DNA from 2 places in the Polaromonas sp. CG_9.5 genome. Region 2 is predicted to be linked to the other one. Evidence: predicted binding sites of a transcription regulator. Region 2 holds the regulator's gene; the other holds the start of a gene.
What was found. The regulator HrcA, encoded in region 2, represses chaperone genes, less so after heat shock. The targets are predictions, from matches to a motif close to TTAGCACTCNNNNNNNNNGAGTGCTAA.
Positions count from the first base shown of each region.

Region 1: a site for HrcA is predicted at 2,060-2,086, ahead of groES (co-chaperone GroES). Genes of this name have one in related genera too.

Region 1 covers NZ_JAXCHR010000013.1:21,545-24,959, forward strand. Annotated here, with positions in the region: gene groL (chaperonin GroEL) at 1-1,574, opposite strand, end outside; gene groES (co-chaperone GroES) at 1,678-1,968, opposite strand; gene RCH06_RS11460 (PAS domain S-box protein) at 2,391-3,415, shown strand, end outside.
Region 2 covers NZ_JAXCHR010000010.1:21,361-24,775, reverse strand. Annotated here, with positions in the region: gene recN (DNA repair protein RecN) at 1-52, opposite strand, end outside; gene RCH06_RS09750 (NAD kinase) at 89-964, opposite strand; gene hrcA (heat-inducible transcriptional repressor HrcA) at 1,013-2,026, shown strand; tRNA gene RCH06_RS09740 (tRNA-Ile) at 2,052-2,128, shown strand; gene nudB (dihydroneopterin triphosphate diphosphatase) at 2,210-2,674, shown strand; gene RCH06_RS09730 (hypothetical protein) at 2,741-2,926, shown strand; gene folE (GTP cyclohydrolase I) at 3,073-3,415, shown strand, end outside.

The DNA.
Region 1 (3,415 bases), on a different contig from region 2:
GCGGACTCGCAGACCATGCACTCGGTCGTCAGCATCAGGGATGCGACGGAAGCTGCGTTTTGCAGTGCGGTGCGGGTCACTTTCGTAGGGTCCAGGATACCCATTTCGATCATGTCACCGTAGGTGTCGTTGGCGGCGTTGAAGCCGTAGTTGCCGGTTCCGGCCATCACGGCCGCTACCACCACAGAGGCTTCGCCGCCTGCGTTATAAACGATTTCGCGCAGTGGGGCTTCGATGGCGCGCAAGACCAGCTTGATGCCGGCGTCCTGATCCGGGTTGTCACCCTTGATGACACCAGCGGTCTGCTTGGCGCGCAGCAAGGCCACACCGCCACCAGCCACGATGCCTTCTTCGACGGCTGCACGGGTGGCGTGCAGTGCGTCTTCAACGCGCGCTTTCTTTTCCTTCATCTCGACTTCGGTAGCAGCGCCAACCTTGATCACGGCAACACCACCGGCCAGCTTGGCCACGCGCTCTTGCAGCTTTTCACGGTCGTAGTCGCTCGAAGCTTCTTCGATCTGAACGCGCACTTGCTTGACGCGGGCTTCGATGTCGCCTGCTTCGCCAGCACCGTCGATGATGATGGTGTTTTCCTTGCCCACTTCGATGCGCTTGGCCTGGCCGAGGTCAGCCAGCGTCACTTTTTCGAGCGACATGCCGACTTCTTCAGCAATGACCTTGCCGCCGGTCAAGACAGCGATGTCTTCGAGCATGGCTTTGCGGCGGTCGCCGAAACCAGGGGCCTTGACGGCCACCACCTTCAGGATGCCGCGCAGCGTGTTCACGACCAAAGTTGCCAGGGCTTCGCCTTCAACTTCTTCAGCAATGATCAGCAGGGGACGGCCAGCCTTGGCGACTTGTTCCAGCGTTGGCAGCAGGTCACGGATGTTGCTGATCTTCTTGTCGTAGAGCAGGACAAACGGGTTGTCCAGCAGGGCGGACTGCTTTTCCGGGTTGTTGATGAAGTACGGGCTCAGGTAGCCGCGGTCAAACTGCATGCCTTCGACGACGTCGAGTTCGGAGTCGAGTGACTTGCCGTCTTCAACGGTGATGACGCCTTCTTTGCCGACCTTGTCCATCGCGTCAGCGATGATCTTGCCGATGGTCTCATCCGAGTTGGCAGAGATCGAGCCGACCTGTGCGATTTCCTTGGAGGTGGTGGTGGCCTTGGAAGCTTTCTTCAGCTCTTCAACCAGGGCAGTCACTGCCTTGTCGATGCCGCGCTTCAGGTCCATCGGGTTCATGCCGGCGGCCACGTACTTCATGCCTTCATGCACGATGGCTTGTGCCAGCACGGTGGCGGTGGTGGTGCCGTCGCCCGCGATGTCGGAGGTCTTGGAAGCAACTTCCTTGACCATCTGCGCGCCCATGTTCTGCAGCTTGTCCTTGAGTTCGATTTCCTTGGCCACGGACACACCGTCCTTGGTCACGGTAGGGGCGCCGAACGAGCGCTCCAGCACCACATTGCGGCCTTTGGGGCCCAGGGTCACTTTGACCGCATTGGCCAAAATGTTCACGCCTTCAACCATGCGTGCACGGGCTTCGCCGCCGAAAATTACGTCTTTTGATGCCATGATTCAAATTCCTTGAGATTTATGAATGAAATAGGCTGCTTGCGCACGTCCTGCGTGCCTAAGCAGCTATTAAATAAGTAGCAATGTCGAAGTAAAAGAGAAATTACTTCTCGACCACTGCAAACAGGTCTTCTTCTTTCATGACCAGCAATTCGTCGCCGTCAACCTTGACGGTCTGGCCGCTGTACTTGCCGAACAGGACGCGGTCGCCGACTTTGACGGCCATGGCGCCGAGTTCGCCCTTGTCGTTCTTCTTGCCGGGACCGACGGCCAGCACTTCGCCTTGATCCGGCTTTTCAGCAGCGCTATCAGGAATGACGATGCCGGAGGCGGTTTTGGTTTCGTTTTCCACACGTTTGACGATGACGCGGTCATGCAAAGGACGAAGATTCATGAAAAGCTCCTTGTTTTAAACAATAGGTTTGGTAAATCAGAAGCACCCACGAAGAGTGGATGCCTGTCAATTTGATGGTTTGAAGGTGCTGTTAGCACTCCGCCCCATTGAGTGCTAATGATATGGGCGTTTAGGCTGCATTTCAAGACCCGGGTGTTTAATTGATGTGTCAGGCGGTGATTGCAGCGCCCAGCACTGGACAGAAGGCGCTGATACTATCCACTTTCTTTGCCCACTTAGCGTGGGGCTTTGCCAGAGCGAGGCGCCGGTTTTTTTACCCTGTGTGATTTTCTTATTTCCCGATCGATATTCATGCAGACTTTCACTGATTCATTCTTTGGCATTCGATCAGCGATGCAGCATGGCCATATTGAGGACCTTCGCCTCAAGGGCCGCAAATCGGCTGGTGAAAAGGTCGTGGTATGAGTTTGGCTGAACTTCCCGACGCCTGGCCTGCGGGAAGCGGCGAGGTCGCCAGGCGCATTCGTACGATGGCGTGGGATAAAACGTCGCTCGGGCTTTGCGACACATGGTCGCAAAGCCTGAAGACCGCGTTGAACCTGGTGCTGCCGGCCAAGGTGGAAATGGCGCTTTTCTGGGGGCCGGACAAGCTGGCTTTTTATAACGATGCTTACGCGCCGCTGATTGGCGACAAGCATCCGCAAGCCCTCGGTCAGCCCAGTGGGCAATACCGGAGCGATTTATGGGTCGATATTGAACCGCTGCTGCTTGATGTATGGGCCAGCGGCGAGACGTTTTCTGCGCAGGACTGGCCTTTTTCGATCAGCCGCCTGGGGCATCGGACGACGGCCTATTTTGATATTTCGTTTTCTGCAGTGCGCGATGAAACCGGTGCCGTGGCAGGCGCGCTGTGCATCGTCAATGAAACCACGCAGCGCCTGCTGGACGAAAAAGCGCTTGCCGACAGGGAAGAGGCCCTGCGTGCGGAGCAGGAATTTGCCCGGCTTTTATTGAACTCCACTTCTGAAGGGTTTTATGCCCTGGATCAGTCGGGTGCCACGACGCTGTGCAACGCCGCTTTTCTGAAAATGCTCGGCTATGTGTCGGCTGATGAGGTTCTGGGGCAAAAGCTGCAGCCCGACATTCGCCCGATGCAGGCCGACAAAGCACTGGGCCCGGAGGCGGTCAGCCTGATCCAGAGCGCCGCGCAGACGGGCTTGTCCGTGCGCAAAGAAGGCGTTCGTTTCTACCGTCAGGACGGGACGGACTTTCCGGTTGATTACTGTGTGGAGCCAATCTGGCGGCTGGGCGTGCTGGATGGTGCCATCTGCACGTTTTCTGACATCAGTGAGCGACTGGCCACGCACCAAGTCAGAAAAGCACGCGAGAAGGCCGAGAGCAACCTGCGAAAAATGCATGACCAGTTGCGCCTGGCCGAGGCTGCCGGCGGCATTGGAAGTTTTTTACTTGAAATAAAGACCTCCCT
Region 2 (3,415 bases):
TCATTTCGCGGACGATGACGAAATCGCGCAGGCTAATGCTTTTAAGGCTCATGACTCCATCCAGATCAGGCGGCGAAGCCGTGTGCGCTCAGGCCACGCCTTCATTCCAGTGCAGTTTTTTACGCAAGGTATCGAAGTAGCTCCAGCCCTTGGGATGCAGAAAACGCATCTGGAACTCCGACCGCCTGACGACGATCCGGTCGCCGTGCAGCAAGCTGGCCAGCGACTGCATGTCAAAACTTGCGCTCGCATCCCTGCCTGCTACAACTTCGATAGCTATCTCCCCTGAGTCAGACAGCACGATAGGCCGATTTGACAAGGTATGGGGGGCAATGGGCACCAACACCCAGCCGGCGATGGAAGGATGCAGCATCGGGCCGCCCGCAGACAGCGCGTAAGCGGTGGAGCCGGTCGGCGACGCAATGATCAAGCCGTCGGCACGCTGGTTGGCCACAAAGCGGCCATCGACTTCAACGCGCAATTCGACCATGCCGGAAGTCGCGCCGCGATTGACCACGACATCGTTCATGGCCGTTGCGCTGAAAACGCAGTGACCGTCGCGCATGACCTTGGCTGTCATCATGCCGCGCCGGTCTTCTTCGTACTCGCCGCGCAGCATGGGTTTGAGCGTGTCCTGATAGTCTTCAAAGGCGATGTCAGTGATGAAGCCGAGCCGCCCCTGATTGATGCCCACCACGGGCACGCCAAATTGAGCCAGCTGGCGACCAATGCCCAGCATGGTGCCGTCGCCGCCCACGACCAGCGCCAGATCGCAGTGAGCGCCGATTCCGGCTGCATTAAGGGTAGGAAACTGGCTCAAACCGGTATTGCGGGCGGTGTCTTCCTCAAGCGTGACCTCGCAGCCCTGGGTGCCCAGAAACTGCGCAATGTCCTCCAGTGCGGAACGAGAGCCTTGGGCGTTGTATTTGCCGATCAGGGCGACATGGCGGAATTGCGACTTCATCGTCAAATTACATCACAACATTCTTTGCAAGCTTCGTAAAATGTTCCCATGCTTGATAGTCGTGCCCGTTTGTTGTTGAAAGCGCTCGTTGAGCGCTATATTGCCGATGGCCACCCGGTCGGCTCACGTACGCTGTCCAAGGCTTCAGGCCTTGAACTGTCGCCCGCCACCATCCGCAATGTGATGAGCGACTTGGAGGATATGGGCCTGATCGTCAGCCCGCACACCTCTGCGGGCCGCATTCCCACCGCCAGAGGCTATCGCCTGTTCGTCGATACCATGCTCACCACGCAGCGCGATCCGTTCTCGGCTGCCTCGCACATGGCGCGTATCGCACCGGATCAGCCCCAGAAAGTCATCAGCAACGCAGCCCACATGCTGTCGAGCCTGTCGCAGTTTGTGGGCGTGGTGATGGCGCCGCGCCGCACTTCGGTGTTCAAACACATCGAGTTTTTACGCCTGTCTGAAAAGCGGTTTCTTGTCATCATTGTTTCCCCGGACGGCGATGTGCAAAACCGCGTCATCTTTACCGAGGCCGACTACACCGCTTCGCAACTGGTTGAGGCGTCGAATTTTCTTAATTCGCACTATGCCGGCATGGCGATAGAAGAAGTGCGCGAGCGCCTGAAAAATGAAGTCGAAGCGCTCAGGGGCGAAATTGCCACCTTGATGCAGGAAGCGGTGCTGGTCAGCTCAGAAGCCATCGAGTCACGCGACGAGGTTGTCGTTTCCGGCGAGCGCAACCTGCTGGCCATCAGTGATTTTTCCAGCGACATGGGCAATCTTCGCAAGTTGTTTGACCTGTTTGAGCAGAAAGCGCAACTGATGCGCCTGCTCGATGTGTCCAGCCGGGCAGAGGGCGTGCGGATTTACATCGGCGGCGAAAGCCAGGTCATTCCGTATCAGGAACTGTCGGTGGTCACCGCACCTTACGAAGTCGACGGGCAGGTCGTGGGAACGTTGGGCGTGATTGGCCCGATGCGCATGCCGTACGAAAAAATGATCCATATTGTCGACATCACGTCCAAACTGGTCAGCACCGCCCTGAGCCACAGCAAATAGAGCCACTACAATCTGCCGGTGGCATGGGGCGTTAGCTCAGTTGGTTAGAGCAGAGGACTCATAATCCTTTGGTCCACAGTTCAAGTCTGTGACGCCCTACCACGCTAGATATGGAAAGCCTGCTGCTTACAAAGTAGCAGGCTTTTTTATGGGCTGCGTTTGCTCAAACCGCAATAATTCACCATGACCCAAGCCAGCCTCTTCAAAATTCCTGAATCCGTACTGGTCGTCATTTACACGCCACAACTTGACGTGCTGCTGATTGAGCGTGTCGGCCATGCGGGGTTTTGGCAGAGTGTCACGGGCTCCAGGGATGCTTTGGACGAACCCTTGGCCGAGACAGCGCGGCGCGAGGTATTTGAAGAAACCGGCATTGCGGCCACGCCGGCCCAACTGCGCGACTGGGGCTTGATAAATGTGTACGACATTTACCCGGCCTGGCGGCACCGTTATGCGCCCGGTGTCACGCGCAACGCAGAGCATGTATTCGGTCTGACCGTGCCAACGACCTGCGCTGTCACGCTCAGTCCGAGTGAACACATTGCCTGGCAGTGGCTGCCGTATCGGACTGCTGCCGATACCTGCTTTTCGCCCTCCAATGCCGAGGCTGTTTTGCTGTTGCCGAGGTTCGTGGATTCAAAGGATTAAAGCGCGCTGAAGCTTTGCGCTGCTGTTCAGAGAGTGCGCTGAATACTGCTGGCACGCGAAGCCAACGTGGTAATCAAGGACAAAGCCTTTGCCGGGCAACTGCGTGCTTGTGTGCATGAAGCCGTGGCCCACCGCGGACAGCGCCTTGATGCGGCAGCTTATAGCCAGCGCTCTCTGGTCATGCGTGGGCAGGGCGGGGTCGCCTATGCCTTGATGCGGCTGGCGCTGCTGTTGACGGGTCAGCGTTATTGACGCTTCTTGCAGGTCAGCGCACCATCAGTCGCAAACCTTTGCTATTGAATACATAGCTGGATACGCAGGCAGGTAAAGCGCATGGGGCCTGAAAGGTCTATAAACAGGCGGTCAGAGCGGTTTTTGGCAGGCTGGTAATATCCAACATGCTTATGAAAACTACTACGCATCCCCAAGACGTGACTGATGAAGGAACGCCTGTATCGGTCAAGATTCGCGAACGCCTGGTGCTGGCGCGCAAGCGTTTCAATGCCAATGACAACATCGCCGAATTTATTGAGCCGGGTGAACTCGAACTGTTGCTCGACGAGGTGGAAGTCAAGATGCAGGGCGTGCTCGACAGCATGGTGATCGACACCGTCGGCGACCACAACACGGGCAATACGGCGCGCCGGGTCGCAAAAATGTACCTCAAAGAGGTATTCAATGGCCGCTATGTCGCGCCACCCAGAATTACCGAATTCCCCAACGCCGAGCATCTCAATGAGT